DNA from 3 places in the Planococcus sp. RAB007_Raresut genome. Region 1 is predicted to be linked to each of the others. Evidence: riboswitches for the same ligand, from Rfam matches in the RefSeq annotation. Region 1 holds a riboswitch; each other region holds the start of a gene.
The links. Region 1 has a riboswitch for thiamine pyrophosphate ahead of tenA (thiaminase II). Riboswitches for the same ligand answer to the same signal wherever they lie in the genome.

Region 1 (4,285 bases):
CGTCATCATTGATTAAAAAAGGAACTTGGTAAATGACGCATAAATCCCGGCACTTTTCCGCGAACTCCAGCAAATCCTGCCCCTGCAAAGCTCCCATTCCTTTTTCACGAAGCTGGAAATGGGTGATGCCTCCCTTTAAAGCTCCTTCCAACACTTTTAAAGGGTCTTTTCCTGAAGCATTCTGCGTGCCCATGATGAAATAAACAGAGGGTTTATTGAACAAATTGCACATCCCCTTCCGTTGCAAATTGGCGGAAAGCGGCGTGGTTTGTCGGACCGTGCCCCGCACCGATATGCAATTGATGTGTAAGAGCCGACTGGATAAACCGTTTCGCCGTCACCAAAGCTTCCGGCAAAGTTTGCCCTTTAGCCAGTTCAGCTGTTAAAGCGGCTGAGAATGTACAGCCCGTGCCGTGTGTCTGCTGCGTATGGATGCGCGCAGAGCGCAATACAAATGATTCACCGGTTTGATCGAGACAATAATCTTCCGCAATCAACGGATTATCAGCATGTCCCCCTTTGATGACGACTGCTTTCGCGCCAAAAGCGAGAATCTGTTCAGCCGCTCTTTTCCGGTCTGCTGCACCATGGATTTCCATGCCGCTCAGCATTTCCGCTTCCGGGATATTCGGTGTGATGACCGCTGCCAATGGCAATAATAATGTCCGCATCGCCTCGAGCGCTTCTCCCTGCAGCAACGTTGCCCCGCCTTTTGCGATCATCACCGGATCCACGACGAGGTTATGCCAGCCGTGCCGTTCGATTCCCGCCGCCGTTTCAGCGATGATTTCAGCGTCGAAGAGCATCCCCGTTTTCACGGCCGCAATGGCAAAATCCGCTCCGATTGCATCAAGCTGTGCTTTTACTGCGCCAGCAGGCATGGGATAGACCCCATACACGCCGCATGTATTCTGCGCCGTTACCGCTGTAATAGCCGATGTCCCGAAAACACCGAGTTCCTGAAATGTCTTGATATCCGCCTGGATACCCGCTCCACCGCCGGAATCCGAACCTGCAATCGTCAATACCTGCTTGATCGCTGCCACAGCACATCCACTCCTTCCTCTTTTTCAAAGCCGAAGCTGTTTTCTTCAATTTCCATGCCGAATAAAACATCCAGGAATGTGTCGCGGAAACTGCCGGGTCCTTCCGAAGTGGCTGCTGCCTTTTCACCGGCCGCACCGTAAAACTTGAGAGCTTCAATCGCAGCAGCTGTTGGATCATCAGATGACACTGCCGTGAAAGCGGCAGTGACAGCACTGAGCAGGCACCCCATGCCGGTTACAGAACTCATCATCCGGTCGCCGCCTGCAATTTTTTCCACCCGCGAACCGTTGGCCACGATATCGGTCTCGCCTGTCACTGCCACAACCAAACTATATTCTTTAGCTACTCGGGTCGCCAGTTCCTCCAGATCGATATTGCCCGAACCGGCATCGACGCCTTTAGACGACCATTCCACACCGCCGATTGCAGCCAGTTCACCCGCATTGCAGCGCAGCACCTGGACATCGATTTCCGTTAAAATCTTCTGGACGGCTTCTCTCCGAAAAGTGGTCGCTCCTGCTCCCACCGGATCTAGAATAACCGGGATTTTTTCCTTATTCGCTCTTTTCCCGGCAAGCATCATGCTTTCCAGTGTGTCTTTATTCAAGGTTCCAATATTCAATGACAATGCGCGGGAAATGGCGACCAGTTCCTCCACTTCTTCTTGTGCTTCGCCCATGATCGGCGAAGCGCCGATTGCCAGCAGCCCGTTCGCCTGGAAATTCGATACGACGTGATTCGTGATGCAATGGATGATCGGATTTTCGCTGCGGATTTTATTGATCATATCCTACACCTTCCTTTACTTGCGCCGGCAATTCCCACGTCTCCATCGTCCAGGCCTGCTGCCAGAAATTCCATTCGTAATAGCTGCTGCGACGGAAGCGGTCCTTCAGTTCCTGCCGCCGCTCGGCCGACAGCCCTTCCGCCAAACGGTCCATGCGCTCAATCTGCTCCTGCACCAATTCCCCGAACCACTCCGAACCATAAGTCTCGATCCACCGGTCGTAAATCGGATGATCAGGCTCGGCATTTTTCAAGCGCTCCCCGATTTCATAATAAAGCCAGTAGCAAGGCAGAATCGTCGAGACCACATCCGCCAGATCCCCTTCCATCGCGCGGTACATATGCGACACATAAGCATAGGCACTCGGAGACGGTTCAAATTTTTTCCAATCTTCCTCTGTTACCCCGAGCATGCCCATGAATGATTCATGAAGCGCCATTTCCGCCGCGCACGTCTGCTCTGAATGATGCGCAAAGCTTTTCGTCGTGGCGAGGTCCGGCGCTTTGAGTGCACCGACCGCCTGCATCTTCGCAAAATTCGTCAGATAATAAGCGTCCTGCATAACGTAATAGCGGAATATCTCCACCGGCAAACTGCCGTCCGCAATCCCTCTCACAAACGGATGATCAAAACTCGCCTGCCATAACCCCTCGCACTCTTGCCGCACTTCCTGTGTAAATTTCATCTTCTCCAGCCCCTTTCAGGCAAAATAAAATACCGCTTTCCAGTAAAGGAAAGCGGCAATCATATACGCAAAGGAATAGAGAAATCCGGCATACGCTCGCCCACTTCCCTCCGCTGGTATGATCCAGATCAGGTTCAAAGGGTCCGAGCATTGCTCGTCTCAGCCGGTAACCGGCTCCCCCAGTGGTGCATGTATTCAGTTGTTCTTCAGTTGTTCTTCAGTTGTTCCCTCAAAGATTATCACATAGTCAGAAAAATCACAAATATATTTTTGAATGGAATAAAAATGATAAATTAACGAAACTGATTAATTTCCAAATCGTAAATAATAGAAAAAGAATATTTATTCTCTTATCAATATGTGAAAGGAAGTGAATAAAATGTATTTTCCTTCGAAAAAAGATGTGTGGATGTCGATTATACTTTGGGTGGGTTCAATACTCTTTATTGTTCCTCCAGTTTTTTTCCCGGACTTTGGAGTTTGGATGACTCCAGATTTTCTGGATAAGCAATGGATTAAAATTATTATTTTATTTCCAATTGGTTTTTGTCTCATGTGGATATGGTTTAGGACGGGATATACAATTCAAGATAAATTTCTTAAAATTCAATACGGTCCTTTTAAGCGGGAAATCGAAATAGATGGTCTCCATAGTGTAAGAGAGACTAAAAACCCCTTTACAGATCCTGCTTTGTCTATGGATAAAATAGAAATTAATTATGGAAGATTTAACACCATAGGGGTTTCACCCAAAAATAAAATTGAATTTATATCACAATTAAGAAAGCAAAATCCGAATATAAAAATTGATAGCAATTTTAAAGGTAGTAAGAAGAAATAATTTAACTTATTATAAATTAATTTAAAAATCCTTTAACAAGCCTGCTAATCGACTGTTCGAAAGAATGCACTTTCTATTTGTGCGGTTTCCGATACCGTATTGATATGTAAACTGATTCAATGAAGAATAGTAAGTCCTTTGTTTCTATTTGTAAAATTTGGCTACGTTAAAGTTTATTGTTGTTATAAAATAAAAAATTTGAACTTCCATTTAGCAATAATGTTTTATTCCGCTAAAACACTCGAAGCAAAATATGGCTTATAGCATATCCATAAAAGATAATACATGTTCTTTTACTTTTTCTTTCTCTTCCTTCGTCATATCATATAATTTAAATTTTTCCATACTTTCATTGGGAATTAGGATTGTTGATGGTTCCTTAATTTCTTCCTTACGTTCTTCACTGTCTTCGGCTTTGGTAATATGAGATTTATCAAATCTTGAATGGATGATTTCCGTTCGTATATAATTTCCTTCTGTATCATAAAAGTCTTCAATCGCTTTAATATCTGTTTCCACATGATTTTCACTTGCTTCTGTATTGGTAATTGCATTTACTTTCTTGTAACCCGTCATTTCGGAAAAACCTTCAGCGTTTTCTTCCAATATTTCAATAACGTATACCTCAATATGTTGAGCTTTCTCCACATTACCGCACGCACCTAAGATAAAAACGGATGCCAGCGATAAACCAAATACTAAAATAATCCTCTTCAATTTTGCGCCCCCTTTATTATGAAACTTTACCGCAAAGATGAATATCCTTATTAAAGATTTCCGCCACGTTAGTTGAATAAGCCACAGATAGATTCTTAACTCCTAATTTAAATATACTTAAAATTAGAATTAATAGAAAGACAATTCTGGAAATAAAACCGTTCGCAAAAGTACACGTTTACGAACGCTTCTAAAACAACGAAAAAAT
Region 2 (4,285 bases), on a different contig from region 1:
AAATTGGAAAATCTGCAGAAAACGGGTTCTTTTAAAGTAAGGGGAGCCATGAACAAAATTACTTCTTTAACCGGACAGGAAGCAGCAAAAGGGATTATAGCAGCTTCTGCCGGCAACCACGCGCAAGGAGTCGCACTGGCAGCAGCACTGCAAGGGATCCAGTCAAAAATCTACATGCCGAGGCACACTCCGCTTTCGAAAGTGAATGCCACAAAGGAGTACGGTGCAGAAATCGTAATGGCTGGAGAAACGTATGATGAATCCTATCAATTTGCGGCAGAAGAAAAGATTCGGTGCGGCAGCACGTTTGTCCATGCATTTGCCGATGAACAAGTAATTGCAGGGCAAGGGACCATTGCACTTGAAATGCTTCGGCAAAACAGCCAATTGGACATCATCTTTGTGCCGGTTGGCGGAGGCGGTTTGATATCAGGGGTTGCTCTCGCTGTTAAATCCATCAATCCATCCATTCGGGTAATCGGTGTGCAGGCGTCTGGCGCATCTGCTGCCTATCGAAAATTCACCGGGCAAAAAATGGAACCATATTTGCCGATCAGCACGATAGCGGATGGGATTTTAGTCAGAGAGCCGGGAGCGGTAACTTTTCCAATCATTGAGAAGTATGTGGATGATATCGTAACGGTGGCTGATGAAGAAATCGCCTATGCGATCATGTTTATGCTTGAAAGGGAAAAAATGCTGACAGAAGGGGCGGGAGCCGCCGCTTTGGCTGCCATTTTATGCAACAAAATCTCCATTGACCAAAAAAAGGTCGGCTGCATTATCAGTGGTGGAAATGCAGACCCTGAAAAATTGCCATTCTATAAGAGCCTGGCTAAAACACTGCCGGATTTAAGCTTAGCAAAATAAACAGCTGAGACAGAACACTGCATAATCAGAAAAGTGGTTTTTGAACAGATAACATTTATATAGAAGAAACTCGTGAATGCAAACGAAGATTCCAGCGAGTTTATGTTCACCATTCATAGTTACAGCAATAAAAACTGCCGATCTAAAATCAGATCGGCAGTTTTTATTATTGGTAAGTTGATGGTCAGCCAGCCTATATTTAAACAGCCTTTCTCTCTTCCAAATATAAAATATTAGCTGATTTCAAGCGATTTCTTACTGTGATCCCAATCCACGCAGCCAGCGCGGCTTTAATAAGACCGACTAAAATGAACGGGACAAATCCACCCATTAACGCACCTGTCCATGAAAGATCAGCGAATATCTTCAACCAGACTGTTCCAAACGCCAATGCCATAAACATGCCAAGGACATTAGCGATTACGGCATTGGCTAATGTGTAACTCGTTTTCTCGAGATAATAGCCTATGATAAAAGCAGTTGGAATAAAGCCGAAGAGGTAGCCGCCAGTCGGTCCGAATAAGCTGCCTAATCCGCCTGACATTTGAGCGAAAACGGGAATTCCAACTGCCCCCAGCCCCAAGTAGACCAGGACAGATAAAGTTCCGTACTTAGCCCCTAAAATCGTTGCGGCCAGTCCGATTGCCAGTGTTTGCCCTGTAATGGGAACTAACGGCAATGGGATTGTTACCTGCGCCAGGATTCCGATGATTGCCGCAAATAATGCCGTAATAATCATCATTCTCAATTTTACATTTGATTCTGTCATGTCACACTCTCCTTTTAAGTTAACCAAAAAAATAATTTGGTTAACTTATATATTACCATATTTCCTATAATAACTAGATAAATATTTGGAGAGATGTTAGGCTGTTTTTAGGCATCATAAAAAAACTGAATATAAAAACACTAGGGGAGTCTTTTGAGACTGAGACGGAGCAATCCGGACCCTTTGAACCTGATCTAGTTGAAACTAGCGTAGGGAAGTGGTTGCTATGTATTTTATCTATTCTTAAAATATGATCGAAACCACTCCGTCGCTGGAGTGGTTTTTTTATTTGCCAGGTATTTTTTATGCATTAAGGGAGTGAAGGAAAAAATACATGAAAACTAAAAAGTTGCATATTATCTCTACAGGAAGGCAAGAGCCGGAACAATTAGCAGATATCATCGGCAGGATTCATTTTGACATCGATTTCATCCATCTTCGTGAAAAAACGAAAACAGCAAAAGAAGTATATAAGACGGTGGAGCTTTTAAAAAGCAAAAAAGTTCCTCTTTCAAAAATAATAATTAATGACCGGGCGGATGTTGCCTGTGTTTCAAATGTGAAAGGAGTTCACTTAGCCTATCATTCGCTGCCTGTTGAAATTGTAAAACGAAAATTTGAGGATTTGACAGTTGGCTGTTCCGTTCATTCCCTTGAAGAAGCTCAAATTGCCGAGCATCAAGGTGCTGATTATGTAATATTCGGCCATGTATATTCAACTCAATCCAAATCAGGACTCATTCCCAAAGGCTTAGAACAGTTGAGGTTCATTTCTGAATCAATTTCTATCCCAGTTATAGCGATTGGTGGAATAAAACCGACAAATAGTAGGGATGTTATCGAAGCGGGAGCACAAGGAGTCGCTGTAATGTCAGGGATATTGGAAGCAGAAAACCCTTCGCAGGCGGTACTGCAATATCGTTCCTATTTAACTAAATAATAGTTCGCTTGCAATGGTTAAGGAGAGATTTAAATGAATAAACCGTATGATGCCATTATAATCGGTGGCGGAGTCAATGGCGGAGCAATAGCTTTTAATTTGGCGAAAAGAGGAATGAAGGTTTTATTGCTGGAAAAAGACCGGCTTGCAAGTAAAGCATCTGGAGCGGCAGCCGGGATGCTGGGTGCCCAAGCCGAGTTGGATGGAGAGGGGCCGCTTTTTCAATTAGCCAGAACCAGCAGAGCGTTGTTTAACGACTTGGCAGATGAACTGAATATGATCAGCGGTGTTGATATTGAACTTGTGAAAAAGGGAATGCTAAGGGTTGCCTTAACTGATCGGGAGCAGCAGGAACACCATCGGATCAGTGGAATCCATAAACAGAACGGGGAACTTGCCGAGTTGCTTACAGGTGAAGAAGCGAGAAGAAGAGAGCCGGCATTGTCCAATGACGTAATTGGCGCAATGTATCTTGAGAGAGATGGACAAGTAGAAGCTCCGCAGTTGGCTTTAGGATTTTTAAAATCTGCCTCAGCACTTGGCTGCGTGATTATAGAATATGTAGAAGTACATTCCTTTCATATTGCAAATGGAAAAGTCAATGGCGTTGTTACGAATGAAGGCGATTTTATGAGCAGCAACATTGTAGTAACAGGAGGGGCTTGGAGCGAGAAGCTGTTGATGAAGATAGGCTTACAGCTCAAAATGTATCCTGTGAAAGGTGAGTGTTTTTCTGTACGGACAGAGTTTCCCTTATTATCAAGTACAATCTTTACGCCAGGTTGCTATCTTGTTCCGAAAAAAGACGGAAGAATCATTATAGGAGCAACCTCTGTACCGAATACATTTAATCAACAAGTCACTTTAGAGGGGATTTTTTCGTTAATGGAGAATGCAAAAAAATTGGTGCCTTCCATATCACAGAGCGAGTGGGAAAGAGCGTGGACCGGGATTCGTCCGCAAACGGCAGATGGCTTGCCTTATTTAGGTGAACATCCTGAGTACAAAGGGCTGTTTATAGCGACAGGCCATTTTAGAAATGGGATATTGCTGTCTCCGATTACCGGAGAGGTGATGGCTGATTTGATTGAAGGAAAATCTCCTTCAATTGATATATCTCCTTTTCGTGTAGATCGGTCAATCAGGAAAACAATCCAATAATGAGGTGAAGAAAATGATATTGACGGTAAATGGAGATCAAGTAGAAGTACCCAATACAGTGAAAACGATAGCCGAACTGCTGCAGCATTTTGAGTTGAACAATAAAGTAGTAATTGTTGAAAAAAACGCTGAAATATTGGAGAAGGAAAAGCATGCAGAAACTCTGATTTCCGATAAAGATAAAATTGAATTAGTCCATTTTGTAGGAGGCGGATGAACATGTTGAAGATAGGAAACCATGAATTCTCATCAAGATTATTATTAGGCACGGGCAAATATCCAGACTTTGAGATCCAAAAAGCAGCGGTAGATGTGTCGGGTACAGAGATTCTAACGTTCTCAGTCCGACGAATGAATATATTTGAAGCGAGCCAGCCGAATTTCCTAGAAAACCTGGATATTTCAAAGTATACCTTACTACCAAATACAGCTGGGGCCAAGACTGCTGAAGAAGCGGTAAGGATTGCAAAACTGGCTAAGGCATCAGGCCTTTGTGACATGATTAAAGTGGAAGTAATCGGCTGCCAAAAAACATTGCTGCCGGA
Region 3 (4,285 bases), on a different contig from region 1:
TTTACGGAATATTGGCGAAAGCCCACCGGACATAATGACATAATATCGACGATTTCACGGAACTTTTTATCCACTTTAGCTAACAGTTAATTGTTGTCAGAAACAAGGAAAGGTATACTGTTAGCGAGGAGGGATCACAGATGTTCCGTTTGATATTAATGACAATCGCCTTTCTGGCCATCGTTACAGTTAATGCATTAGCCAATATTCTGCCGATCAACGGTCAAACCACAGGAGAAATTTCAAACAGGCTTCCTGTTCTGTTCACCCCTGCCGGTTATGTCTTTTCGATCTGGTCAGTTATATACATACTATTAGCTATCTGGATTGTGGGATTCTGGGTCCGTTATAAGAAAGAGAGAGAACTTCCTTCGACAGCCATCAGTTTATATTTCATCTTAAGCGCTGTAGCAAACATCACCTGGCTGCTGCTTTGGCATTACGAATATTTTGCCTGGTCGATAGCAGCGATGCTTCTCTATCTCGGTTCTCTTATTCTCCTGTATCTTCAATATAATAATAATGAGAGAAAACTTACCGAACGACTTCCGATTTCAGTGAATATGGGTTGGATCAGTGTTGCGACCATTACTAATATCAGTTACGTACTGACTTATTATAATTGGGGAGGCTGGGGCCTTAGCAACGAGCTATGGGCGGTCATCATGCTGACTGTTGCGACAGCTCTTGCGCTGCATGTCCGTTTCCATCACTCCGATATCCCTTTCACTTTAGTATTTGTCTGGGCATTCATCGGCATTGCAGTCAAACATGGATTGGATGAAATGCTCGTTACAACAGCCTCCTTATTCCTGAGCGGGGTGATCATTACAGGAATCCTTCTTATCAAGAAAAAGTGATGATGCCTTATGAGAAATGGTTTCCATTAAAAAAAGCCTGCGCTATGCAGGCTTTTTTCTATTCTTCTAATTTAGTCAATAAAATCGGTTCACCTTTTGTCACCAGGACTGTATGTTCAATTTGAGCGACCAGAGACTGATCTGGCGTAATGAACGTCCAGCCGTCGCCAGATTCAATAATATGTTCCGCTTTCTGTGAGATAAAAGGTTCGACAGCGAGGACCATTCCTTCTTTAAGGATTGTCGTTTCCCATGCATCATAATAATTCAGGATATGCTGAGGAGCTTCATGCAGTGATTTACCAATGCCGTGGCCTGTCAGGTTTTTGATGACGAACAAGCCTTGCTCTTTCGCTTCCCGTTCAACTGCTTTACCGATCTGATTTAATTTTGAACCTGCTTTGACTTTAGTCATCGCCCGTTCGAATGCTTTTTCAGCCGCTTCGCATATCTTCTCTTTTTCAGGATGGCCATCTCCTACTACAAAAGAAATTCCCGTATCGGAAAAATAACCCTCATAAGAGCCGGATACATCAATATTGACGATGTCCCCTTCTTTGATAACACGTTTTCCGGGAATGCCGTGTGCAACTTCTTCATTCACACTGATGCAAGTATATCCTGGAAAATCATATTCGGATTTTGGACCCGAAACGCCGCCGAGTTCTTCGAACAACCGTCCGCCCAACTCATCAATTTCCTTTGTAGTCACGCCAGGCTTGGTCGCAGCTCTCATCTCCTCACGGATTTTCGCTACCATTTGTCCTGCTTTTTTTAACATTTCAATATCTTTTTCATTAGTTGCAATCATCAAATACCCTTCTTTCAAGCTTTTCTATTCAAGAATTATAACACAAAAGAAAAGCGACAGGGGCCGCTGGAGTCTGGACAAAGAAAAGAAGACTATCATAAGATAGCCTTCTTGTTTTATTCTTTCACATCAATCAATCTTGGAGCTGCTATGAACAGAATGGAACAGACAAATGCTGTCAGCAGGAACGCCGGCACCATATAAGTGGCGTTGTACACAAACGAGTAAATATAAACATTGCCCGTGGCGAATTCACTGAAGAACCAGATTCCCACAATGACATGGATGATATAGCGCAGAAATGCGCCGATCAAAGCTCCTGCTACAATCGATGAAACCGCTTTGCCACGCGAGCCATTCCGTAAATTCTTAAGATAAGCGGATCTCATTATACCGGCAACCCCTACACTCGCAAAAGCGACCAAGTAATCGAGCGTCACTTGTGTAAAAGCGAAACCGAATGAGAGAGGCACGATATAGACACGGCCCGTAACAAGCTGGAGCAGGCCAACTGTGAGACCGGTCAGAATACCGGCGCCCATTCCACGGCGGAACGCCATCAGGATGATCGGAATCATCACCAGACTGACCGATCCACCTTGAGGCATGCTGAACGCGATAAAGTCCAGGACAAATCCAAGGGCTCCGAAAATCGCAATTTCGAGCATCAATAATAATTTTTTATTTCTCATGATTTCCTCCCATGTGTTTGCACATCACCAGAAGGGCCGCCAATAAAAACCATACGAAAAGCGGCGCCAGGATAGACCCTGACGCCGCATAAGGGCAGGTTTCCATCCACATCCCTGCGCAAGTATTAACTTACAGGTTCAAAGGGTAAGAACGGTTCCGTTCACTCTCAGCAAAAGCTCCCCTTGTGGTGTATACAGTTATTTTCGTAACACCTGTATTGTAACGGACATAAAGATGGGATGCAAGTTCGTTTCATCTGGACACATTAGGGTATTGAGAAAGTAAATGTTGCAGAAAGGCGGTGAAGGCAGCAGAAATTGCTGCTGTGCTTATATGATCGAATTATTGAAGGATTTAATCAAAATCAAAAGCGATACTAAAGAAGGCGCCAATGACGCTCTTCTTTTTTGCGCCCGCTGGCTTGAAGAACATGGTGAAAAGGTCGAAGTCCATGACAATAAAGGATATTTGATGCTCACTGCCCAAAAAGGCCAAGGCTCAGAAAAATTGGTATGGAACGGACACGTCGATGTTGTCCCCGGCCATGAAGAACAGTTTACACCGATGGAGGAGCTTGGCCGCTTGTATGGCCGCGGTTCCGCGGATATGAAGGCTGGCGTAGCCGCCATGATGCAGGCATTCATCGAACTTGATGCTGAAAAATTAAATCGTGAAGTCCATCTCCATATCGTCACAGATGAAGAAATTGGCGGGCATAACACTTCTGAATGGCTGGTCTCCCAAGGGCACAGCGGCAATTTTGTCATTTGCGGTGAGCCGACAGGATTGAAAGTCGGGCTGCAGTCAAAAGGCATCTTGCACATGGATATGGTTTTCAAAGGAAAGCCAGCACACGGCAGCCGTCCATGGGAAGGCATTAATGCCATCGAACAGGCGATGAAATATCATATGGCGATGACTGAACTTCCTTTCCGCAAGGAGTCGACTGAGTATTATGAGCAGCCTTCCGTCAATCTTGCCATCATCAATGCCGGCAAGCGCTATAATATGGTTCCGGAGCTTTGTGAAATGTCCTATGATATCCGTTTTATGCCGGGTCAGGACCCTAAAGAAATAACGCGGCAAATGGTGGAACTCGGCGAGACACTTAATATCGACTTTGACTACAAGTCCAGTTCTTCCACTACACCTGCACTGACAACGACAGCTGAAAACCCTTATATTCAGACGTTGCAGGAAAGCATACGCAGCAATACAGGCAATGAACCTGTGCTTTTCGGTCAGCACGGCGCTGCCGATACTCGCTATTATGCCGCGGTCAACGGTGGCGAAGGGGCGATCGAGTTTGGTCCGACTGGCGATGACTGGCACGGCAACGCTGAATACGTTGAAATCTCAAGTGTCCATGAGTACAAAGATATTCTTGTGTCCCATGCCTTAAGTTAAGCGCCATGTTTAAGGATGCCCTAAAAAGGGCATTTAAATAGTATCTATAAAACGAATGGAGCGATAAATATGGCAGTAGGAAGATTATTGAGAACCGCAATTAAATACGGTCCTATAGCTTATCCGGTTATCCGTAAATTCATGAATAAAAAGAAAGCCAAAGGCAACGCACAAACAAATACCAGCCAGTATAAAACAAAACAGACAAAACGATAATAAAAATCCCGCTTCCATCAATTTGGAAGCGGGATTTTTGCTATCTTATATAATTGGCAAGATTGTTCTTATAGCTAAATAATCCGATTGGAGACTTGGAAGCAGTTGCGCCGATTGATCATCTTCCGCTGGCTGTTCGACATCGATTTCCGTTGATGCCTCTTCTTCGGCATCCGGCTGAAGACTTTCATCCGCCTGCTCCTCCTGCCCCTGCAGAATTTCTTCAAAGCTTACAGGATTCAGCGGAGGCAGCTCCCTATTTTCTATCGTCCAGCCATTTCGGTATTCAGCCAAAAAT

Region 2: another riboswitch for thiamine pyrophosphate. It lies ahead of tenI (thiazole tautomerase TenI); the one in region 1 lies ahead of tenA (thiaminase II).
Region 3: another riboswitch for thiamine pyrophosphate. It lies ahead of thiT (energy-coupled thiamine transporter ThiT); the one in region 1 lies ahead of tenA (thiaminase II).

What each region holds. Positions count from the first base shown of each region.
Region 1 covers NZ_JBXYIF010000002.1:62,971-67,255, reverse strand. The annotation lists gene thiE (thiamine phosphate synthase) at 1-223, opposite strand, end outside; gene thiD (bifunctional hydroxymethylpyrimidine kinase/phosphomethylpyrimidine kinase) at 213-1,046, opposite strand; gene thiM (hydroxyethylthiazole kinase) at 1,022-1,834, opposite strand; gene tenA (thiaminase II) at 1,824-2,519, opposite strand; TPP riboswitch at 2,608-2,710, opposite strand; gene AC2Q9J_RS04165 (PH domain-containing protein) at 2,899-3,360, shown strand; gene AC2Q9J_RS04160 (hypothetical protein) at 3,619-4,077, opposite strand.
Region 2 covers NZ_JBXYIF010000001.1:385,418-389,702, reverse strand. The annotation lists gene ilvA (threonine ammonia-lyase) at 1-870, shown strand, start outside; gene AC2Q9J_RS01920 (biotin transporter BioY) at 1,070-1,639, opposite strand; TPP riboswitch at 1,772-1,872, shown strand; gene tenI (thiazole tautomerase TenI) at 1,974-2,579, shown strand; gene thiO (glycine oxidase ThiO) at 2,613-3,740, shown strand; gene thiS (sulfur carrier protein ThiS) at 3,754-3,957, shown strand; gene AC2Q9J_RS01900 (thiazole synthase) at 3,960-4,285, shown strand, end outside.
Region 3 covers NZ_JBXYIF010000008.1:40,838-45,122, reverse strand. The annotation lists gene AC2Q9J_RS16015 (TspO-related membrane protein) at 141-860, shown strand; gene map (type I methionyl aminopeptidase) at 919-1,671, opposite strand; gene thiT (energy-coupled thiamine transporter ThiT) at 1,788-2,363, opposite strand; TPP riboswitch at 2,458-2,557, opposite strand; gene AC2Q9J_RS16000 (M20 family metallopeptidase) at 2,698-3,771, shown strand; gene yxzF (small protein YxzF) at 3,841-3,987, shown strand; gene AC2Q9J_RS15990 (SGNH/GDSL hydrolase family protein) at 4,033-4,285, opposite strand, start outside.